Labrenzia sp. PHM005: one gene and its partner. The protein of the gene in region 2 interacts with the protein of the main gene of each other region in a pairwise test. Links are inferred from orthologs where the notes say so. Each region holds a gene or a part of one and is shown on either strand. Other genes may lie near its edges. The genes, in order: FJ695_RS06520 and def.

The links.
Region 1: the proteins of def (region 2) and FJ695_RS06520 interact in binary tests that used the Escherichia coli proteins (3 or more experiments, as listed by UniProt). The link is inferred for Labrenzia sp. PHM005 from one-to-one orthologs.

Annotation. Positions count from the first base shown.
Region 1 is NZ_CP041191.1:1,427,000-1,438,988, forward strand. The notes cover bases 4,477-7,327. They hold FJ695_RS06520 (aspartate-semialdehyde dehydrogenase), read right to left. Parts: upstream 6,494-7,327; coding sequence 5,459-6,493; downstream 4,477-5,458. Other genes in these bases: FJ695_RS06510 (DMT family transporter), read right to left, coding at 4,477-4,633; FJ695_RS06515 (TenA family protein), read right to left, coding at 4,641-5,381; FJ695_RS27965 (hypothetical protein), read right to left, coding at 6,604-6,741; FJ695_RS06525 (aspartate/glutamate racemase family protein), read right to left, coding at 6,872-7,327. In the rest of the region: FJ695_RS06480 (protein meaA), read left to right, coding at 1-262; FJ695_RS06485 (hypothetical protein), read left to right, coding at 403-783; FJ695_RS06490 (sodium-dependent bicarbonate transport family permease), read left to right, coding at 926-1,921; FJ695_RS06495 (P-II family nitrogen regulator), read left to right, coding at 1,926-2,237; FJ695_RS06500 (carbonic anhydrase), read left to right, coding at 2,355-3,014; FJ695_RS06505 (DinB family protein), read left to right, coding at 3,222-3,743; more of FJ695_RS06510, read right to left, coding at 3,740-4,476; more of FJ695_RS06525, read right to left, coding at 7,328-7,612; FJ695_RS06530 (Xaa-Pro peptidase family protein), read right to left, coding at 7,627-8,766; FJ695_RS06535 (multidrug effflux MFS transporter), read right to left, coding at 9,037-10,236; FJ695_RS06540 (hypothetical protein), read right to left, coding at 10,428-11,318; FJ695_RS06545 (DUF642 domain-containing protein), read right to left, coding at 11,455-11,989.
Region 2 is NZ_CP041191.1:83,226-95,109, forward strand. The notes cover bases 3,235-5,980. They hold def (peptide deformylase), read right to left. Parts: upstream 4,994-5,980; coding sequence 4,475-4,993; downstream 3,235-4,474. Other genes in these bases: fmt (methionyl-tRNA formyltransferase), read right to left, coding at 3,235-3,762; FJ695_RS00560 (MarC family protein), read right to left, coding at 3,809-4,441; FJ695_RS00570 (DNA recombination protein RmuC), read left to right, coding at 5,119-5,980. Outside these bases: FJ695_RS00535 (mechanosensitive ion channel family protein), read left to right, coding at 1-502; FJ695_RS00540 (DUF2189 domain-containing protein), read left to right, coding at 610-1,419; tRNA pseudouridine(38-40) synthase TruA, read right to left, coding at 1,416-2,255; FJ695_RS00550 (GNAT family N-acetyltransferase), read right to left, coding at 2,265-2,804; more of fmt, read right to left, coding at 2,824-3,234; more of FJ695_RS00570, read left to right, coding at 5,981-6,306; FJ695_RS00575 (NlpC/P60 family protein), read right to left, coding at 6,323-7,189; FJ695_RS00580 (MarR family transcriptional regulator), read right to left, coding at 7,239-7,589; FJ695_RS00585 (M17 family metallopeptidase), read right to left, coding at 7,649-9,043; FJ695_RS00590 (tetratricopeptide repeat protein), read left to right, coding at 9,223-10,002; FJ695_RS00595 (type II secretion system F family protein), read right to left, coding at 10,517-11,494; FJ695_RS00600 (type II secretion system F family protein), read right to left, coding at 11,503-11,884. UniProt on the Escherichia coli protein: Removes the formyl group from the N-terminal Met of newly synthesized proteins. Requires at least a dipeptide for an efficient rate of reaction. N-terminal L-methionine is a prerequisite for activity but the enzyme has broad specificity at other positions.

The DNA of each region.
Region 1 (11,989 bases), 1.3 Mb from region 2 along the record:
GGAAGAAGATGTTCATGTGATTGGTCTGTCCATCCTGTCCGGATCTCATTTGGCGCTGGTGCGCGATGTGATAGAGCGTTTGAGATCTGCCGGTGCTGATGACATTCCTGTTGTCGTCGGTGGCATTATCCCGGATGAAGATGCCGCACAGCTGAAGGCTATGGGCGTCGCGGCGGTTTATACGCCAAAAGACTTCCAACTGACCGATATTATGGCCGATGTCGTTAAGATCGTCGGCAGCCGCGCAGAACAGGCTGCGTGAGCCGTATCAACGGGCATTGGTAGAATTGCGTCTATCGAAACAAGCAGTTAACCTAACGTAAAGATTCGTTAACTGTTTGTTGAGAAACTCGGAGGAGGTCCGCCAGAAGGCGGTCCTTCTCTGATGGCCAGGAGGCCCAAATGGCGACGACGATTGAACGGCCGGTTCCGGCCCAGGTCGTGGCGCATGCGACAGAGTATCCAGCCGACCGGGACGGTGATGGCACCGGCTACGGCCGCAGACAAAAGAGTACCGCAGAGCGCCAAGATCAAGACACCGGCAGCCCAGATGAGGCGCCGGCCGTACTCATTGACGATCATCACATTGAAAGTCACGTTCTAGATGGTATGGCGGCCTATCAGGCTGCTGCTCTGGAAGTACTAGAGCCCGGCATTGACCACGGGCCGGTGCATCCTTTGCCGGGACCCGTTGATAGAGTGCCGCCGCAAAACGTGCGGCATGCCTATCAGGATCATCCCGAAGCGGATGACCCGCCGCATAAAGTGAATGTGGCGACCTGAGCTTTTCCAGGCCGATAGATCTGATTTTCGGCACCTTTCTTCTTGACCTGAGCCAGACAATGCCCACATGCGTCCGAATACGTATTGTTACGTATAAACTCGGATAATGCCGAAGAGGCATACCGCATAGGGGCAGAATAACGTGGTTGAGACGGTGCTTGGGTTGGCGGCACAAAATCTTGTGTCGCCCATCATCTTGTTTTTTGCGCTTGGACTGGTAGCGGCGCTTGTCCGCTCGGATTTGTCGGTCCCCGAAGCAGCGGCCAAAACACTGTCGATCTATCTGTTGTTTGCGATCGGATTTAAGGGCGGCGTCAGCGTCAGTGCTCACGGAATAGATGGAACTTTAATCCTCTCATTGATCGCCGGTACCATTCTGTCTTTTGCATTGCCGTTTCTGGCGTTTGCGCTCTTGCGCGTCATGACGCGATTGAGCGTTGTCGACGCCGCGGCGGTTGCCGGCCACTATGGATCCATATCTATCGTCACGTTTGTTGCCGCAACGTCCGTGCTGGAAAGCCAAGGCATCACCAGTGAGGGATATTTGGTCGCTGTTGCCGCAGTGATGGAAGCGCCAGCGATCCTGTCCGCTCTTTGGATTGTCGCGAAGTATTCTGGCAATGGGTCCGCAAAGGCCCGGGAAAAGGATACACAAGGCCTTTGGCGGGAAATCCTGTTGAACGGATCGATCGTTCTTCTCGTCGGGTCCTTCTTGATTGGTTTCCTGACCGGCAAGGACGGCTTGAAAGAGATCGAGAGCTTTATTGTGTCCCCGTTCAAAGGGGTTTTGTGTCTGTTTCTGCTTGATATGGGGCTGGTCGCCGGCCGGGGTTTGCGGGCCAGCGCCCATCAGATGCGTCCGGGTCTCATCAGTTTCGGCATTTTGATGCCGGTCCTTGGGTCAGCGGCGGGGCTGGCAGCGGCAAGCCTGATCGGTCTCTCAACAGGCGGCACCGTGCTGTTGATGACCTTGAGTGCCTCAGCCTCATATATCGCGGTTCCGGCCGCCATGCGGGTGGCCTTGCCGGAAGCCAATCCCTCTATTTATTTAACCATGTCGCTCGGGATCACGTTCCCATTCAACTTGACGCTCGGAATCCCGTTCTATCTGAGCATTGCACAGGCCGTGGGAGATTAAACCAATGGAGATGAACCCAGCGAAACGGGTGGAAATCATTATCGAAGCCCCGATGGAAAGCCGCCTGACCGATGCCATCGAAAGAGCGGGAGTTACCGGCTACACGATTTTGCCGGTGCTTGGCGGCAGCGGCCGCTCCGGCCGCTGGAGCCGGGAAGGGCAAGTCTCGCGTGCCGGGGGGATGGTCGCGATCACGTGTATCATCCGCCCGGAACGCCTTGATGAATTGCTGGAAAGCGCCTTTGAAGTGGTTGAAAGGCACATTGGTGTGGTCAGTGTAACCGACTGTCAGGTGTTAAGGGCCGAACGTTTTTAAATACAACTACCGCTGAAAATCGGCCTTTCAGCGTAATTGTGCTTTTCAAGAAACAAATGTAAGACACGTCTCCAAATTCCTGGCGCGGAAAAGTGCCACGACAACAGGAGTAGTGCAGTGACGTTTCCTTCACACTTATTGGATGGTTATGGCCGGTATTTGAACAAGGGCTTTGTCCGTGTGAAAGAAACCCATGAGCGGCTGGCCGTTTATGGTCAGAAGCCGGATGTCATGGTTATTTCCTGTTGTGATAGCCGCGTCACGCCGGAAGGCATCTTCAACGTTGGGCCTGGCGAATTGTTCGTTGTGCGGAACGTCGCCAATCTTGTACCACCTTATGAAGACACAGAAGGTCAGCATGGCACCAGCGCAGCCATCGAATTTGCGGTGAAGGGCCTAAAGGTCAAGCACATCGTCGTCATGGGCCATGGCCAGTGCGGTGGTGTGAAGGCTTTCCGCGAGAATGCTAATGATCCGATGGCGACCGGCGAGTTCATCGGACGTTGGATCAAGCTTCTGGAACCTGCGGCCATTTCAATGGCCTGTATGCCAGTCGACAAGTCGGACGATCCGCAGCTTGCGATGGAATATGCCGGGATCCGCCAGTCTTTGAAAAATCTGGTGACTTTCCCGTTTATTGAAGAGGCTGTTCAGTCCGGAACGCTCGACCTACATGGTGCCTGGTTCGACATCGGCTCCGGTGAGCTGCGGGTGATGAATTCAGAGACGGAACGGTTTGCATCAGCCGCGCCGGACGCTGTGTTGTCTGATAGCTAATCTGAGGCCTAAAAGGCAAATCAGTTGAAGGCCGATCTGCCTTCTACGGCGGTACATCGTGTTCAAACGGCAGGCCGATAGTCTCGACTTGCCAAAAGAATTTCACAATTCTGACCTGTTTTTAGCTCTCACTGGGAAAAAGCCCGGGTGGCCTGGTGTTTTGAAGACACATGGTCTTTGGCTTCGATAATTTGATTGGAACGATTCATGTCTATTGATCCGGCGCTCTATCAGCGCCTTGCGAAGTATAATACTTGGATGACAGACAAGGCCTATGTGGCCGCCGATCAGATGAGCGATACGGCGCGCAAGGAAGACTGCGGCGCATTTTTTAAGTCGGTGCATTCGACCCTCAATCACTTGCTTTTCGGCGATCGGGCATGGATGCGCCATTTCACTGGTCGCGACTATTATGTCGAAAAAATCGGCGTTGACCTTTATGAAGACTATGGTGCGTTGAAGGCTGCACACCGGGCCATGTGCGGTGACATTGAAGATTTCGCAGATGATCTGACCTGTGAATGGCTGGATGGCTCTCTGGAATGGACCAGCCGCAGCGACGGCAAGACCCGGACGCGGCCGCGCTGGTTATGCCTGACCCATATGTTCAACCATCAGACCCATCACCGGGGCCAGCTGTCGACGCTCTATATGCAGGCGGGGATTGACATCGGCAAGACCGACCTGCCCTTCATGCCGGATCTGTTGCAACAGGATGTTTCCGGCTAACTTGCAAACAGCAGTGCGCTGCCGATAACCACCAGCGCGGCCCCGGCCCAGGCGCCAAGTGCTGGCACTTCCTTCGTGCGCCACCAGAGCATCGGCAGCATCACGGCAGGTGTTGTGGCCGACAGGGTTGCGATGATGCCGACTTCGCCACCGGAAAGCGCGAACAAGATCAGCGTCATGCCGAGACCCATGCCCAGAAATCCGGAAACGGCAATGATGCCGACGATGGATGGTGTAAAACGGCCAGCCGGTTTGACCCAGGAGACCGGCAACCGTGTCAGGGCTAGAAGGCAGAGGGCGGCCATCCCGACCCGCAAGCTGGAAGCGGCGACTGGATCCGCGCCGGTTTCCATGACCGGCCGGGCAATCAGTGAGCCGACCGACTGAGACAAGGCTGCGGCCAGTCCTAGCAAAACGCCGGCCCAAAGCGGCCCCCGGATGCTTTCCCATTTGTGCAGCTGGGATTTGCGCTTGCCGAAGCGGATGGCGAGCAGGACACCCGTAAAGGTGATCAAGATCCCGATAATCTGTGTGCCTGACAGATGTTCTTCCAAAAACAGCCAGCCGAGTACAGCGGACATTGGCGCATTCAGGGAAAACAGCATTGCGGTCCGGCGGGGACCCATCCGGTTCAGCGTTAGAAAAAGCGCTGTGTCTCCCATGAAGATGCCGATCACACCTGAAAGGATCAGCGGCATCACATGTTCACCGGCAATTGAGCTCCACCCTGTCGTCACGGCGACCCAGATGACAAGCATCACCGCAACAAGCGCCATGCGGGTACAATTGAAGGCAATGGCGCCCAAATGCTGAGCCGGGCCTGCAGAAATCAGGCCTGTGAGGGCCCAAAGCGTTGCAGCTCCAAGGGCCGCTGCCTCGTAGACGAACATGAGAGGATCAGACCTTTTCTGGGTTCACTTCCGGCAGACAGGCTTCTCCGGTCCAGGCTGTCTCAAAAAATGCAACTTCCAGCGCACTCATCTTGGAGAAGATCTTTGCGAGACTTTCCTGTTGAGCCGGCGGCAGCGCAGCGCCAACGGCATCCATTTCCTCGCGGATCCAATTGACGAAACTTTCAAAGCCCTCAACGGCGTGCAGATCGATCCATTCGGCCAGATAGAATTTTTCTGGACGCGGCTGCCCCGCTTCGCGCAAACCCCAAGTCAGGTAACACCATTCTGCACAAAGCAGGCAGGCAAGGCCTTCGGCATAGGTGCCTTTGCCGGAAGAGGTCAGCAGCAGATCTGCGAAAGCCCGTGTAACCGGTCCTTGAGCTGCCGTTTCATAAGTTGCTGCCGGAAAGCCTAGAGCCTCAAACGACCGAAGAAAATAGTCGTTTTCTTCCGATGTCAGCAACGCCAGAAACCCGGAGAGCCGAGATTTGGAGCGCATTGTTGGTGCTTTTGCGACCAGATATCCCAGTGTAGAGGCGAGATCTGTGATGAAGGTATAGTCTTCGATCAGGTATCGGACATAAGCCTCATCCGGCACGGAACCGTCACCGATCGCGTGGGTGAACGCATGGTCGGTTGCCTCGCTCCAATAGGGCTCGGCTCTAGCTGCCAGCCAGTCGGAGAAGCGAGCATTTGGTGTTACGGCTTGGAAGTCTTGAAAAGAACCGGAAAAAGCCTCGGGCATGGCGCCGGGCTCCTTGTCTCAATGATATCTGGGAAGAGAAGAAAAAACGGGCGCCGGATGGCGCCCGCATAAGTGCTTTAGGCAGCAGCTTTTTTCGGTGTGATCAGGCCGCGGTTGACCAGAACTTCGGCGATCTGAACCGTGTTGAGTGCCGCGCCTTTGCGCAAGTTGTCGGACACAACCCACATATTGAGGCCGTTTTCGATGGTCGCATCTTCGCGGATGCGGGAAATGTAGGTCGCATCTTCACCGGCCGATTCATAAGGGGTGATGTAGCCACCGTCTTCCTGCTTGTCAATCACCAGGCACCCTGGCGCTTCGCGCAAGATGTTGCGGGCTTCTTCTGCTGTGATCTCGTTTTCGAACTCGATGTTGACGCTTTCTGAGTGACCGATGAAGACCGGCACACGGACGGCGGTACAGGTCACCTTGATGGCCGGATCCAACATCTTCTTGGTTTCGGCGAGCACCTTCCATTCTTCCTTGGTGTAGCCGTCTTCCATGAAGACATCGATGTGCGGAATGACGTTGAACGCGATGCGTTTGGTGAATTTTTCCGGTTCGATCGGATCGTTCACGAAGACAGCGCGGGTCTGGTTGAACAGCTCTTCCATCGCTTCCTTGCCGCCACCGGACACCGACTGGTAGGTGGAGACGACGATGCGCTTGATTTTGGCGGCTTCATGCAGCGGCTTCAGCGCGACAACCAGCTGCGCGGTTGAGCAGTTTGGATTGGCGATGATGTTCTTTTTGGTAAAGCCGGTGATGGCGTCGGCATTCACTTCCGGAACGATCAGCGGCACGTCCGCATCGTAGCGCCATGCGGAAGAGTTATCGATGACAACACAGCCTTTTGCGCCGATTCTCGGAGACCATTCTTTGGAGATGGAGCCACCAGCGGACATCAAACAAATATCGGTGTCGGAGAAGTCGTAATTCTCCATCGCCTGAACCTTCAGCGTTTTGTCGCCAAAGGAAATATCGGTGCCCTGCGAGCGGCGGGACGCCAATGCAACGACTTCGTCTGCCGGAAAGCCACGTTCTGCGAGAATGTCGAGCATCTCCCGGCCAACATTGCCGGTCGCTCCAGCGATTGCGATCTTGAAACCCATTTTTCGACTTGTCCTTGTCCGTCTCCCCGCTTCACCAGCTGCCCGGATCTTTCAGGGCATGGCTGGCTCCTGGCGCCTCCCATCCCCGGGGAGGCAGGATGAGCGGCACCTTAAGCGGTGGTCTTGGTTGTCTTTGTCGTGTGTTTGAATGTGGTTGTGGCAGCCGTCTTCGTCCCGCCGCGCAGAAAGGTTGCGCTGGCAAGGGCTTCAGACATCATATCCAGAATGTCGGCTTTCAGCCGGGTCATCAGGTGCTCACAATCGACAAAACTCGAGACGGCGGTGTTTTTGCCCGGAAACTGGCGGAAGTCAATATGCAAAGCGCCTTGATCGGCGCATTGGTTTTCACACTGTTGCGCAAAGGCGGCGAATTTTGCGTTAATCGAACAAACGCCCCGGCCCCTGGCCCTTCGCTGGAAGGCCTGCCAACGTCATCATGTGCCAAGCGAGCGCAGAGTTGGAACTGATAACTGGTTTTCCAAGTTTTGCTTCGCAGGCTTCAATCACCGGGAAGGTGCGCAGATTGGTGCAAGAGGCGAACACGGCATCGATTTCCGGGGCACTGCCGACCGAGCAAATGGCCTCTTCAACCGAGGCCGGGGAAATACGGGCCACGACGGCTTCTTCTGATTGACCAAACGAGCCCAGGTTCACAACCGTAAGACCATTGTCTTTAAGCAGAGAAACAACTGCTTCGGAAACTTCGGCGATATAGGGTGTGACCACCCCGATTTTTTTTGCGTTCAAGTGCTCAAGCGCGGCCAGCACAGCCGCCGCCGGGTTGGTTACTTTGGCGGTTGGATGAGCTTTTTGAACGGCTTTGGAAACTTCCCCTGACCCGATGACGGTTGACGCCGATGTGCAAGCGTATCCAATAACATCCAGATCGCGGGCATTTGGCAGAAGGGCTGCGGTTCCCGTCAGCTGCGCTTTCATCCGCATCAAAGTTTCTGGCGTGACTTCCGGATCGCTTTCAATGCGGGTGTGATTGAGCGTCACGCCGTCTTGATCAAACAACGGCCGGAACTCATTTTCGATGGTCTCATCGGCTTGCAGAACGATCAGCCCAAGAGCAGCTTTATGCGCAAGGCCGTTGTCTGTTTGGAAATTGAGATCCATGTCGTACGCTCTTGTTATTGAATGACCGGAATGTCCGGATCCGCCGGGGTGCTCAGGTATTCCGGCGCACCATCCCGGATGACGATGTTTTCTTCGTGTACCATCATCTTGCCGCCGCCGAGATCAATGCCCGGTTCCAGGGTAATTACCATGTTTTCCTGCAAAACCGTTTGATCGAAACTGGTGAGTGATGGGGTTTCGGTCAGCTGGATGCCTAGCCCGTGGCCCATGCGGCCGACGTCGCCGTCAGATTGGCCCAGAACATCGGTCATGGCTTTGAAGAGATCCGCGCAGGTTTTTCCGGGGCGGGCGATGCGAGCTGCGGCTTGAACCGATTCAACCAGTTTCCGATGGGCGTTCTTGACATCATCACTCGCATGGCCAATCGCAAAATTCCGGTCGAAGTCGCAGAAATAACCGTTTTTGACCGAGCCGGTATCCAGCATCAGGACATCACCTGCACGAAGCGGCGTATCTGTGGGTGGTGAAATCACATCGCCATAGCCACCCTGACCGGCCCCGCCGACCAGATAGGGCACATCATCGGCGCCGCGTTCCAGCAGATCGATCTTGAACTTGCGGAAGGCCTCTTTCAGGCTCTGGCCTTCATGAAAGAGTGCCTGGTTATTTTCGAAGCTTCGCGAGGCGATCTGGCAAATCTCGCGGTGGATCGCAATCTCCGCTTCCGATTTGATGTGGCGTATTTGTTGGACAAGATCTGAAGTGTTCAGAAATACCGCGCCCGGCAAATTTGCTTTCACGACATCAAAATCAACAAGCGGCATGCGCAGGGAACTTTCCCGGCCCATCGGCATGCCGATGGTTTTAAACGGCTTGAGCGCCGCGCTTAAAAGACTGACGCCTTCGTCGGTTGGATGCGGGGCGGCAAAGGTCCGGATGTCGTCCAGCCAGGTGCTGGCCATCAGATGGGCACCGATTTGCGGGATCACTGCGAAGGGTTTGCCGGACTTAGGCAGGACGCAGAACCAGGGCCGGGCCGGACTTTGCCAGAAAAGTGTCCGGAAGCCAGTGAAATAACGGACTTCTGCTTCTGTGGTGAACAGGAGCGCATCGAGCTTTTGCGCATGCATCAGGCGCTGGGCGCGCTCAGTCCGGTCTTCAAATTCCTGTTCCGGAAAATCCGCTTCTGACATTCCTGGCCTTTCGATTCGCAAACCATCACTTGAAACCATCTTAGAAAGAACAGTTTGAAGTCACAGGAATGCCGGTGCCGCTGCAAGCAGTCATGCGCGGCACGCATCAATTCAAGGAGGCAAGTCATCAGGTCTTTGAGGGAATGACAAGCGAAATCTGGCGGCTTGAGTAAAGCCTCCATTTGTCTTCTGGAAGCGCAACGTCGCTATAAGCGGCCTGATAGGGCAGGTGTGCAGCGTTATGGATATTGCGCTTCCAAAAAGTGCGACTTAAGCTGCGGCTTTGCTCCGGCGGGTGGGCCGGAGTGTTGCCAGTGCAAGGACCAGAGCAAACACAGCACACAGTGCAATCGCACCGACCATCGGCAGGGCTGAGCGGTCGAAAAACGGGCTGCAAATGAAAATCATGATGCCGCCGGCAACCATTTGCAGGGTTCCGCCCAATGAGGAGGCCATGCCGGCATGTTCCCCATGGTCCTCTAACGCCATGACCATGGTCGGGGCGATGACCTGGCCCAGAAACGCGTTGGCGATGAACAACAGCGTCATCAATACGTACAGATGATCAATGCCATTCCAGACCAGTAGGAACAGGGTGCAGGTTCCCGCGGCAAATCCGGCGACACCTGTCAATGCGACAGGCGCCATGCCAAACCGTTCTCCGAGTGGCGCGGCGAATTGTGACGACACAAAAAAGCCGGTCGCGCCAAAGGCAAACACGAGGCTGAACTCGGTCGGTGTGAGTGCGTATTGGGTCATATAGACCAGCGGTGCGGAAGCGATGAAAACAAAGAAACTCGCCAGGGAAAAACCGCTGATCAAGGTCAGGCCCATAAACTTGAAATCTTTGCACAAATAGATTGCACTGCGCAGCATGGCAGCGGCATTGATCGGTGTTCTGCGTTCAGGCGCCAGTGTCTCAGGGAGCTGGAAAAAGACCATAACCATCGACGCAAACGCCAGAAGCCCCAAGATCATGAAAATCAGCCGCCAACTGCCGAAGGCAATGATCCCGCTACCGGCAAGCGGAGCGAGCAACGGCGAAATGCTGAACACCAGCATGACAAGGGCCATGAGCCTCGTGGCTTCCGTGCCAGTGTGAAGATCCCGGATCACGGCGCGCACGACGACCATCGGGGCTGCCGCGCCGATGGCTTGGACAAACCGGCCTAAAGTAAGGTCGGAAATATCGCCCGCCCAGGCGCACATCAGCGAGCCGATAATGTAGATGACCAGACCCAAAAACACCGGTGGCCGGCGACCGAACCGGTCGGCGAGCGGCCCATAAAGCAGTTGTGCGACGCCGAAGGCGGCAAAATAAACCGAAAAGGTCAGCTGCACGGCGACATCGTCGGTATTCAGGTCTGCCACAATCTGCGGCATGGCCGGAAGATAAAGGTCGATAGCGAATGGGCCGACAACGGCCAAAAGGCCCAGCACAATGGCCGAGCGAACAAATCCGATAGACATGAAAATCCAATCTCAAAGCGCCCGGCAGGAAGGCGATGGCCGGGACGAACACAAAACACTTTATCCTTCAGATTGTCGAGTGGCTTTTCACACTAGGTCGGGATTGAAGCTCTTGAGTTCAAGGCCACCGCTAGCGGAAGTGGCCTTGCAAGCGCAGCTGGGTTGACCAAGTCAAACCTAAGGCCAAAGTGCTACTGCTGAAAAATATTATGATAGCGCAAAGGCACTGAATATCTGAATAGGGTGACTGGTTTTGATCTGTGCAATGCCATGGAAAACCCGATAGCAATGAGATAAGCGCCGCCATAAACAGCCAGACCAATGGACACCAAAAGGGGTGCCTGAGCCGTTTTGAGAATGGATGACGCGCCGAGCATCAGGGCATAGAGCCAGCTGGCGCCGGACAGCGCGGCACAATTTGCAATCAGCAACTTTTGCGGTAAGGCCAAGGCCGCCAGCGGCCGGCCGGCGTATTCCTTAAGCAGCGGGGCCACCAGCTGTCGCATCAAAACCGCATCTATCGTCAGGATCGTGACGACGGCCAGCTTGGTGACGAGTTTTGGAGAGAACGCACTTGGATCGAAATTGGTGCGCACTCCAATCAAAGCAAGTCCGGAAATCCAGAGAATGGCAATGGCGCAAGCGATCTGGCGATGTGATTTGTCGACAAACTCCAGGAGTTGCCGGCTCATGCCCTTTGTTATCATCTGACGGACCGACAGGGCGGCAGAAACGACGGTTCCGAGCCCGATTGCAACACCGGCCAGATGCGCAAGCCGGATGAGATCCACATAGGCCGACGCCCAGCTGAGGTCTGGCGTCCACATGGCGACCATGTCTTGCAGATGATTGGAAGAGCCGGGCTCCGGATGCGGGCTGGCGGTCATCACCTCGCCTGAAAACCCCAAAGCGCCGCGCAGCTGAAGGGTCTCCATGGATGGGAAACAGATCGCCTCCAGGAGCGCTTGAATGTCGACGTAAGCCCCGCTGGAGAACAGGTAGATGTTGACGGCGGCGAGGACACCGCAGAGAGCCAGCGGCACACGCGCAGATTTCAGAATATGGCGGGTTTGATCAGACATTTTTTAACATCCCAAGGATCAGCCTGAATAGGCCGGGACAAAGAAGGCGTGTCCTCACCGTCTTTTAAGACGCACGCCGATGAACAATTTAGTGGGGTGTTCCGGGCGGAGTAACACCCGCCCGGAAACTGAGTGGTTAGGCGAGTTGATCAATGGCAACGGATTGGTCGTTGAAGGCCAGTTCTTCGAAATCATAAAGAATGTCGAAGTCGTTTCCGGACCATACGACGACACCTGCGCCGTCCTCGGTGGCGCCCCAATTGTAATCAGCAGCGTTGCCGTCGATCTTGAAGCTGTCCTGGCCTTCGGTGCCGGTGAGATATTGGGTCACTCCAGCGATATCCTGAACCTGCCCGCTACCGGTTGTCAGCGGCACGCTCATGTCTGAAAACTCAAGACTTTCAAAGCCGTGGAGAATGTCAAAGCCGGAGGCACCCCAGACAACAACGCCAGTTCCGTCGTTGGTCGGCCCCCAGCCAAAATCAGAGGCTTTGCCGTCAATCACAAACCGGTCATTGTCCGTGGTTCCGGTCAGATACTGGGTCACCCCGGCAACATCCTGGTAGCTGCCGTCTTCGGATGTCAGCGGGACGGAAAGATCGTCAAACCGGATTTCTTCGAAATCTTTCAAGATGTCGAAGCCGGTCGGGCCCCAAACCACAGTCCCGGTG
Region 2 (11,884 bases):
AGGCACGATTGAAAAAATCTCGATCCGGTCGATGCAGCTGCGCGGCACCAAAGGTGCCGTCCATGTCGTGCCTTATGGTCAGATTTCCAATCTCACCAACCTGTCGCGCGACTGGGTGATCATGAAGCTGAAGTTCACCATCCCCTTCGACACTGATCAGGAGAAGGTCCGAAAGATCTTCAAGAAAATCGGCCAGGAGATCATGGAGATGGACGAATATAAGGACGACCTTCTCGCCCCGTTCAAAGGCCAGGGTGTTGCCGATGTCGACGATGTTGGCATCGTGGTCCGCGGAAAGTTTACCACAAAACCAGGCAAGCAGTTTGGTGTCCGTAGAGAGATCTACAAACGGGTCCAAAAGGCGTTTGAAGAAAACGGCATTCAATTTGCGCGGAAAGAAGTCCGTGTCCAGCTTCCGGAGACTGCCAAATTGGACGAGCCACAGAAGGAGGCAATTGCAGCGGCCGCTGCTGAGGCTGCTACTCCGAAACCGGCTGTTTGACTGTTTTGAAAAAATACGCCCTTCTGCGCATTGGCGGCAGCACACCTGCAGGCTTATCATCTCCGCACAAGAGGAAATGAATTAAGCTTTTGGGAGGAAGCGGCCATATGAATGATCAGGAGACGCTGAATGCGGGTGTGCGGCCGATGCCGCAGATCAACAAGATTACCGTAAATGACGTCATTGATGCCCTTGCCGCCGGATTAAACGATTTTCGGGCAGCTCCGGTCTACGGTTTGGCTATCGGAGCCTTTTTTGCTGTCGGCGGCCTGTTCGTTATTCTCAGTGCTGCCGCACTTAATTTGAGCTACTTGTCATACCCAGCCGCAGCTGGTTTCGTTTTGATCGGCCCATTTGCCGCAGTCGGCCTTTATGAAGTCAGCCGGCGCCTGAAGACCGGTGAAGAGCTGTCCTGGTCGAAAGTTCTCGGCGCCATGTGGGCGCAAAAGGGCCGTGAACTCTCCTGGATGGCCTTCGTTGTCCTGTTCATCCAGATCATGTGGATGTATCAGGTCCGTTTGCTTTTGGCGCTGTTCTTGGGCTTCCGCTCATTTGCCTCGTTCGAGGAATTTCTGAACGCCGTTATTGGCAGCCCCGAAGGCTTGATGTTTCTCGCAGTTGGTCACGTCGTCGGTGCGGTCTTATCGCTGATCTTGTTCTCTCTGACGGTCATTTCCTTTCCAATGCTTTTGGAAGAAGACCGGGATTTCATCACAGCGATGATTTCCAGCGTCCGGGCCGTTGCGACATCCCCAGTACCAATGATCGGCTGGGCATTTGTGGTCACTGCTGTTTTGATTGTTTCAATGGCGCCCGCCTTTATCGGGCTGATCATCACATTGCCAATCCTCGGGCATACGACTTGGCATCTCTACAAGAAATGCGTGACAATTCCTGAAGAACCCGGCAGCGCTTAAGCGCTGCTGCTTCCGGCTGTTTCTTTATCAGCCGCAGCCTCCATTGCGGCCTTGCGCACCTGCCACTCGGCAAGTGCTTCAATATCCACCTGGGCCGGCCGGTAATCGACGCGGGTGAGATAAAGGCCATCGGCGGGGGCAACCGGGCCACACGCCTTGCGGTCCTTCGCTTGCAAGGCCTTTGTGATGTCCCCTGGTCCCCATCGGCCTTCGCCGATCAGTCGCAACGTCCCGACCATGGACCGGACCTGATTGTGCAGAAAGGACCGGCTGGAACACTCGGCAATGACGAATTCCCCATCCCGATAAACCGAAAAGTGCTCCAGTGTTTTTTCCGGGCTTTTCGCCTGGCAGCGGGAATGCCGGAAGGTGGTGAAGTCGTGATGGCCGACGAACTCCTGAGCAGCCGCATGCATCGCATCAGCATCCAGCTCGTGTTTGACATGCCAAGCAAGTCCCAGCTGATGGGTCAGCGGTGGTAAGCGATTGTGAATACGGTACCGGTACGCCCGACGGATCGCGGAAAAACGGGCATCGAACCCTTCATGCATTTCCTCGCAATCCAGAATGACAACCGGATCTGGCTGGCAATGAAAATTCATCGCCCCCATGATGGTTTTAACTGGCCAAGTCTTTGACAGATCAGCATGGCACACTTGGCCTGTTGCATGTACGCCGGTGTCCGTCCGCCCTGCCCCGCCAATCGTGACATCTTCTCCTGAAAAGGCTTTGATCGCTCCCTCAATCACCGCCTGAACAGAAGGGGCATTTGCCTGGCGCTGCCAGCCGGAAAAGGGCCGGCCATCATATTCCACCGTCAGTTTGTATCGCGGCATGTTCTTGTCTTATTCGAATTCTTCAAACGGCGTGGCAAACGCCACCTCGATCGGCAGATTTTTGGTTCCAGCTTCGGTCAACGCCAGCGCCATAAATGCACCACCGGCATAGGGACCGTGGATCTTCTTTGCCAATTCGGGATCAAAACCGAACCGCGGAAAATATGCCGGAGGTCCGAGAACCAGAACGAGGTCTTCCTCCAGTTCTGAAAGGCTTTTCAAGGAAGACCGGATTAGGCGATCTCCAACACCTTGGCGCTGGACATTTGGCAAGACAGAAACCGGAGAAAGGCATGCGACTTGAATTGCTTGACCCGGCCCAATTGCGGCATTGGTGACCCGGCTGTAGGCAACGTGACCGACAATCGCGCCGTTCTCATCAACAGCCACCTGTTCCAGGACCAAAGCGCCGCAATGGCGCAGCTTGTGGACCAGCCTTGCTTCCATGTCAGATGGATAGACTGCCAGCAGCAATTCGCGCACGATTGCTTCATCCGCGGGCTCCAGATCCCGTACGACCAAGTCAGATCCTGTCATCAGTTCGCTCATGATACGCTCCTGGCGCATGTTAACTGACGGACGCGCCAACAGTAAGGGCAGCTCCGCGCAGGAAATCGGCTCCACTCATCGGCTTTTTGCCGGCACGTTGGACCTGTTCCAACCGCACAGCACCCGAACCGCATGCAATGACCGGGGCATCGTCTACAGCCAGAACGGTTCCGGCAGCACCATTTCCGTCTGCAAGACTGCTGCGTAGGATTTTGACCCGCTCAGTCTTTCCGCCCAGCGACATCTCGCACCAAGCACCAGGAAACGGCGACAGGCCGCGAATATGATTGTGCACGTCTTCTGAAGACAATGACCAGTCGATTTGCGTTTCTTGTTTGGAAAGTTTGGCCGCGTAGGTCACACCGTCTTCAGCTTGCACCTGTTCGCCCAGCGCACCACGGGACAAAGCAGCCAGGGCACGCACCATCAAGTCTCCACCGAGGCTTGACAGCTGGTCGTGCAGTTCGCCCGCGGTCATGTTCGGGCCAATCGCAACTGTTTCCGACATGCAGACGGGACCAGTGTCGAGCCCCTCTTCCATATGCATGATTTGAACCGCGGTTTCCGTATCGCCTGCCATAATGGCCCGATTGATCGGTGCAGCTCCCCGCCAGCGCGGCAAGATCGAGGCATGCAGGTTCAGGCAGCCCTGTTCTGGCGCATCCAGAATCGCCTTCGGCAGCAAAAGGCCATAGGCGACCACAACGGCAACATCCGCATTCAGCTCGTCAAATTGCGCTTGCTCTTCCGGATCTTTCAAGCTGGTGGGCGTAAAGACTGGGATCCCGAAGGATTCAGCGGCCTCATGCACCGGGGACTTTTTCAGGTCCATTCCACGGCCGGCCGGACGTGGCGGCTGGGAATAGCAGGCAACAACATCATGGCCCTGGCCAACGATTTCCATCAGGGTCGGCACGGAAAAATCAGGCGTGCCCATAAAAACAACACGGAGGGACATAGGCTTCCTAGGCGAAGTGTGAGGGTCTACGTGCCTTATGGCGCGATTAGGCCAGTCCAGGCAACAGGGCTTTGAGGCTACCGACTATCATTTCCATCGCAATTGCCGCCAAAATCATGCCCATGAGCCGGCTCATCACGCTTGTCGCGGTCTGACCCAGAAAACGAGACAGCAGCGGTGCAGCGAAAAAAGTCGCGATCAGTACCCCAATCGCTGCCGCGATCGCGGCCACATAAGCGATCTCACTGGAAATCCCAGTCACCTCACCCCGATAGATGATCATCGTCGAAATCGACCCAGGGCCGAGCAGAATTGGAACTGTTAGCGGATAGATCGCCGGATTATCCTGTGCCGCGTGGTGTTCTTTTTCCTGTTCGGTTCCATGATGCGCTTTGCTTTGCTCACCGGAAATCAGGTTCAAGGCGATCAGAAGGATCAGAAAACCGCCTGCAAGCCGGAATGCATCCAGGCTGATGCCGAACATGTTCAGGAGCGCATTTCCGGTCACTGCAATAACCGCGGCGCCAACCGACAGGCTGATCAGAAGAGTAAAGGCTGTCTTGCGTTCAAAAGCCGGTCCGCGGTCGGCCGTCAGCGACAAAAACACTGGCAAGTTCGCGATCGGGTTCATAATCGCGAACAGCGCGGCAAAAAGCTTCAAGAACAATGCTTGATCCATAATGTCCGTCTTTCCATCAGCCGGACACAGGTCTTATAACTTACCAGCCAGCTTTGCCTGTTTGGTGAATTTCTTGACAACGCGGTCGCGCTTCAATTTTGACAGATAGTCAATGAACAGCTTGCCATTGAGATGGTCAAGCTCATGCTGAATGCAGGTCGCCAGCAAACCATCCGCCTTAATTTCCTGTTCCGCGCCCTCGCGGTTGAGAAACTTGACCGCCACTTCCGCTGGGCGTTCCACATCCTCATAGTAGTCAGGGATGGACAAACAGCCTTCCTGATAGACGGACAGGTCTTCACTCGACCAGACGATTTCCGGATTGATGAACACCATCGGTTCTTTGGGTGCATCTTCCTTGGCAACATCCAAAACGAAAATGCGCTTCAATATGCCGACCTGGCTGGCAGCAAGGCCAATGCCCGGGGCGTCATACATGGTTTCCAGCATGTCATCGGCCAGGGCAACAGTTTCTGCATCCACCGTTTCAATCGGTGCGCACACTTCACGGAGAACCGGATCCGGAATCGTAATAATCGAACGTTTTGTCATGGGCCTGACATAGGCAATCCCAGCTTTCCGGTCAACGCGCAATTCCGACAAGTTCGGACCGAATCTTAGGCGGGGAAAGCAGCTTCTCCGCTGTTCTTTGCACCGAATCGTTCTATGTTTGTTTCATGAATGAGATCCTGTTTGTGTTTAGTGGCCGGCCCGTCACGATTTTGGAAACCGCTGTTGCTGGCGGGCTGCTTTTGCTTGCACTTATTGTCTGGCTGGTGATGAAGACCATGCGGGAAATTCGCTGGCGGGCTGAAGCTGATTCTGCGGCTACCGAACGCATACACGAACTGGAAAGCCATCTCTCTCAGTTGCTGAAATCCCAAGGCGAAATGACCGGCCGGATGCAGACCATGGCAGAGGTGTTTGGGTCTCGGCAGTCGGACATGATGCGGGCGGTCAACGAGCGGCTCGACGGGATGGGCCACAAACTCGGCCTGTCTATGGCTGACACCAGCAAACGCACCCAAGACGGCCTCCGGCATCTACACGAACGGCTCGCCGTCATCGACCGGGCCCAAGCCACGATAACAGATCTTTCCGGGCAAGTGGGTCAGTTACAGGCGATCCTGTCGAACAAACAGACCCGTGGGGCTTTCGGTCAGGGCCGCATGGAAGCGATCATTCAGGATCAGCTCGCACCAAGCGGCTATTCTTTCCAAGCGACGCTGTCGAACAACAGCCGGCCGGATTGCTTGATCCATATGCCCAACGGTGCGCCGCCTTTGGCGATCGATGCGAAGTTTCCGCTTGAAGCGTTCAATCTCTTAAAGAAGGCGGAAACAGACGAGCAGCTCAAATATGCTCAAGCCCAGTTCCGCAAGGACTTTACCAAACACATACAGGACATCGGCGACAAATATCTGCTTCCTGGCGAGACCCAGGACACGGCCTTTCTATTCGTGCCATCAGAAAGCGTATTTGCCGAGCTGAATGAGCGTTTTGAAGATCTGATCCAGAAAGCACACCGGGCGCGCGTCGTGATCGTGTCGCCGTCCTTGCTGATGCTTTCTATTCAGGTGATCCAGGCGGTCTTGCGGGATGCCAAGATGCGGGAACAGGCGCATCTTATTCAGGCCGAAGTCGGCCACCTGATTGCCGATGTCAGCCGTCTCAATGACCGCGTCGGAAAGCTGCAGTCCCACTTTGCGCAGGCCAACAAGGATATCGATCAGATCCTGATTTCTTCGGAAAAGATCGGCAAACGCAGCCGCAAAATCGAGGATCTGGAATTGGGCGAAGTGACGTCCGGGGGAGAGACTCAACAAAGCGATGCGCCGCAACTGGCTTTAACGCCTGACCGTTAATCGGTGTTTGGAAAGATCAGGCTAGACGGCGGGCTTTGGTAATAGCGCCCCATTCAGTTGCCGCTATCCGGGCAACGGCTTCATCCAATGCTTCATAGGCCACAGTCATGGTGTGGCCGTTGGCGTGAAGCAGCTGGTTCGGTCCACTGATGATCCCGACGTGTCCTTTCCAGAACAGAAGATCGCCACGGCGCAGCTTGGATAAATCGCTGAAGGAAATTTGGTCTCCGGCCTCAGCTTCCAACATGTCGCTGTCCCGCGGTAAAGAAATCCCGCCGGTCTGCGCTGCCAGTTGAACCAGCGCCGAGCAGTCCAGTCCAAGACTGCTGCGTCCACCCCATAGATAAGGCGTTCCTAAAAACTCCTCAGCAGTCGCAACCCAATTGGTTTCCATGTGATCCAGGGGCACCAGATGTTTTGCCACAACAGCCGAGCCGTCACTCAACAAAGCATATCGGCATCCCCGTGTTTCAGCTTCACCCGTGACTGAAACAGCCGCTCCCATGGACAGGAGGTCCAAGGGCGGCATCTTGAGTTCGGCTGCCGGATAGCGGTAAGTGCGTAAAGCTCTGACGCGATGCGTCGGTGTCTGCCGTTTTTCAATGGCATCTGAGGAAAACCATCCGACATATCCGTCTGTTGCTAATTGCCCCCAGGCCCAGCCTTCCGGGGTTTGCTCATAGACCGTGATCTCTTCTCCAAACAGGGCTTCGGTATCAATCGAGAGATCCGGTCGGGGTTGCGGCCGCAACGCCATCCGGTCAACACAAACTTGAAATACCAGCCCATCCACAAACCTGTCAGCGGATACCTGACCTTCATAGGACCTGGCAGCAAGGTCTTCTCGAACAGGGTGGCGGCGGCGGTCAAAGGTTTTCTGCATAAGAAACAATCTAACTGATGGACTGAAGGAGACAAACAGAGCTCAACCGCTAACGCGGCAGTTCAGCTGCCTTTTCCGCAATAAGATCTCCGAGCTGCTCCAAATAGAGCGCCCCTTCGACTGTGCGGGTGATAATCACGTTGCGTTTGTCGGCATCATCGCGTTTGCGCGATAACAAACGCATGCTGCCCAGCGTATCGAGCGCCCGGGTGATCGCCGGTTTGGTGACATTCAGTTTGGAAGCGAGCCCGCGAACAGTATGGGGCGGTGGCTCGAGATAAACAGTCAATAGGATCGTCAATTGGCGCGCGGACAGATCCTGTTCGCTGCCCCGTACCAGCGTCAAATTGACTTCGTGCATGAGCCTAAGCGCCTGTGCGGCGCGCATTTCTATGGCCATGAATGACGTGTTCCCTACCCCAATCATGACCATTGAAACATAAAAACGTTTCGGGGCCGTTATTGTCCGTTCGAATATCGCTCACTGATGAGATCAAACAAAGCCCGGATGCCCTGCGCTTCACCCCCCATTGGCTTTCCGGGTTTTTCGGCCGGCGTCCAACCGAAAATATCGAAGTGCACCCAGCTGTGAGCCTTCTCAACAAAGCGGGACAAGAAGAGCGCCGCGGTGATGGATCCGGCGAATCCGGTTCCAGAGGTGTTGATGTGATTGATATCGGCGACCTTGCTGTCGAGATATTTCATATACGGCTGCCAAAGCGGCATCCGCCACAAAGGATCGGTGGCCGCTTCGGACATCACAGCAATATCTTCGGCAAGCGCATCGTCATCGGTGTAGAACGGCGGCAGGTCCGGGCCAAGCGCCACGCGGGCAGCGCCGGTCAAGGTCGCCATATCGATCAGAAGGTCCGGACTTTCCTCATCAGCCAGCGCCAATGCATCGGCCAAGACAAGGCGCCCTTCGGCATCTGTATTGCCGATTTCAACGGTCATACCCTTGCGGCTCGGCAAGATATCACCAGGACGGAAAGCATTCCCCGAAATTGCGTTTTCGACACACGGCACAATGACCCTCAATCTGACCGGCAATTCGGCGGCCATGATCATCGACGCCAGGCCAAGGACATTGGCCGCCCCACCCATGTCTTTTTTCATCAAGGTCATCGATCCGCCCGGTTTGACGTTCAGGCCACCGGTGTCAAAAATCACGCCCTTGCCTACCAGAGTGATCTTTGGATGGTTCTCGTTGCCCCACGCATAATCTGCCAATCGCGGTTCACGGGAGCTCGCCCGTCCGACCGCATGCACCATCGGAAACTCTTCTGTCAGCAAATCCTCGCCAACAACACAGCGTCCCGCTCCCCCATGTGCGGCAAACAATGTATCGATTGATTGTGCCAATTCTTCCGGACCAAGGTCGTTGGCCGGTGTGTTGATCAAGTCTCTTGCGAGTTGGACTCCGTCCAGAATCGCGCCGATTCGATCAAGATCGATGCTATCGGGAACCGCCAGGCGCACCGGCTTCTCAGATGCTTTCCGATAGCGGTCAAACTTGTAACCTGATAGCGCAAATCCGAGAGCCGCTTCTTCGGGTTGAGGAAAACCCTCTGCCAAATGATAGTCTCCTGCGGGCAGAGCCTTTGCTAGGCTGCCGAGGGCAAACGCATGAGCGGGGCCATCTTCTTCGACTCCGAACAACACGGCCGCGAGCTGACCACTCAAGCCCGGCACAAGCTGGAACGACGAAGATTTTGCCGAAAAGTTGTTCGCCAGGCACCACTCTTTTGCAGGCTCACCCAAACCGGTCAAAACCTCCTGCAAACTCCCTTCGCTGACAGCCAGCACGGGTATGGAAGATTGGACATCACTTTGACGAACAAGTGTATTGCGCACGGGTTTCCTCCAACTGAAGACCGGATCGTTTGTCCAAGACGTAATCTCCGGAACCGTCAGAAGCAAGCGCTCCGGTTCGTCACGGACATTGCAAACTGCGACCCGCTTAACCAACCATTAGGGTTAATTATCTATGTCTATAGGGAACTTACATGGTGCGGACAGCAAGGATTTGAGAAATGCAAGCGCCCTACACCCGTTCAACAGCAAAACGTTTTGGTCTCGCAAAGACGTTGATGGCAATGACTGCTCTTGTCCTGGTTGCGGGGTGCGCCTCTAACAAGTCCAACACCGGATCCCACTCCCCGGCGTCCGGCGGCTATTATTCCGCGCCAGGATCGGCCCAAGCGCGTGCCGCTGTCTCCAAATGGGCTCAAGCCTATGAAAAGGATAGAAAGAACCGGGCAGCAATTCTTGGCTACTCGGACGCTCTCAGCCAAAACGGCCAGACACCCCAAGCAATGGCTGTTCTGCGCGGCGGAGTAATTTCCTATCCGAAAGACCGCGAGATCGCATCAGCCTACGGCAAAGTTTTGGCCATGAATGGCCGGTTTGATGAAGCCATGAACGTTCTGAAACGCGCCCAGCAACCGGATACACCAGACTGGAAACTGATGTCAGCGCAAGCGGCAATCTATGACCAGATGGGTCAGCATAAAAAAGCACGCAGCCTTTACAAGCAGGCTCTGAAAATTGCACCGGACGATCCGAGCCTTCTGAACAATCTTGGCCTTTCCTATCTCCTGTCGAACGAACTTCCGGATGCGGAATATACACTCCGGAAAGCGGCAGCCCTGCCGGGATCAGACAGCCGGGTCCGGCAGAACCTGGCGTTGGTGCTGGGCATTCAAGGCAAATACGACGAAGCCATCCAGGTCGCTCAGGCTGAACTGGATCCCCGTCAAGCCGAAGCCAATATCGCCTACCTTCAATCCATGATGAAAAAACGTCAGGGCTGAACCTGGCTGGAATGGCAGTTTAGATCGCTGCCCAGGCGTCAGCGCGTTTTTGCGTTATTGCGTTTTATAACTCCAGCAGGCAGATCGGCGCAGCAGAATGCGCCATCTCCCGTCCCCTTTTTCCTTAAACTCCCGAAAATCTCGGAATGATCGTAAAAGCGTTTGCTCCTATTCATACACCTGAAGGGGCAGGACACTTGCTGCGGTAAAGGACGGATTCTTTGCCTGGCAACACCGGACTGCGAGAAACGGGTGGCGCCCGACGCGGTAGATTTAGGGCGCAATATTGGCCGCTTGAACCGTTTGGAGAAAGGTGAAACAGAGAGCTAAGGGCGCCTCAAAATATACTTGAAACGCTTCCGCTCTTCTCACTAAAGGCAATTGAGAATGTCAGTTGCTGTAGCGGTTCATGCTCGCGGGCTTCCGAAGAACAAGCCCTTCCAGTTGACTGGCGTCATTGAAACAACAGAACGTCAAGTTTCTTCATTCCAAGAGACGAAGAAACAGTCGTTGTTTATTTGAATGTGTCCATGACCTGAATGACTGCCGGCGTCAGGATCACGAAAAACAACACCGGAAGAAAGAAAACAATCATGGGGACGGTTAGTTTCGGTGGCAATGAAGCTGCTTTTTGTTCTGCCAGCTGCATGCGTTCAGCACGCGTATCGTCAGCCATATTGCGGATCGCCGTTCCGACTGGCGTTCCGTACCGTTCCGCCTGAATCAACGCCATCATGACGTTTTTCACGCCGTCTACACCTGTCCGGGCCGCGAGATTTTCATAGGCGGTTCGCCGTTCACTCAAGTAGGATAGTTCAGCTGTCGTGAGTGTGAGTTCTTCTGCAAGATCTACTGATTGTGCCCCAATTTCCTCAGCTACCCTTTGAAAGGCAGCTTCGATCGACATTCCCGACTCCACACAAATCAACATCAAGTCCAAAGCATCCGGCCAAGCCCTTTGAATGGCCAGCTTACGCTTATCGATTTTGTTTTTGATGTAGACATTTGGCAGAAACGCGCCACACCCGGAAATTGCGAGGCAAAAGCAAATCTTTGAGAAGGCAGGCAAAGTGGCCGGCAGAAACAGAAATGCATAGACAATTGAAATAACAAAGAGGACACCCGGGACAGCGATCCTTGCAGTCAAGAAGTAATAAATGGGTGCAGTCCCGCGGTAACCAGCCATCCGAAGACGCTCTTGCGTAGAATCATCGGCAAGCATCTCTCTGAGGTTCAGCCGGTCAACGAACCTCTTCATTTTCGCTTTGGGCTGATTGCGCAGCGAGGCTTTGGCATCTCCTTGATTTGCCTGTAAACGCGCACGCTCTTGCGCTCTAATCCGATCGCGCTCCAACGCAACATTCTTCATGCGCGCTTTCAGCGTGTCGCGCGACAACAGCGGCATGACGAGAGAAAATATCGTTCCAGTGACAGCGATCATCGCTAGAAAAGCGGCAAGAACCTGACCTGAAGCAAGTGCTTGAAAATCCATGATAGCTCCTAGAAGTCGAAGTTAATCATGGCGCGCATGACCATAATACCGCAGAACATCCAGAATAAGCATCCCGCAATTATGAGTTTTCCGGAACTCGATGTGAAAAGGATCATCATGTAGTCCGGAGCGATTAGGAACAGTATTCCGCCAACAGCAAACGGTAGAGAACCGATAATCCCTGCAGACGATTTTGCCTCAGAACTCAAAGCCTTAATCTTGGCTTTCATAGCCTTCCGCTCACGCAGGACTTTAGACAAGTTGCCCAAAGCTTCAGCCAATCCACCACCAGCTTTTTGTTGAATACTGACGACGATCGCCAGGAAATTCGTTTCAGGCAAAGGCACCCGTTCAGGCATTTTTGAAATCGCCTCGGCTAGGGAGATCCCC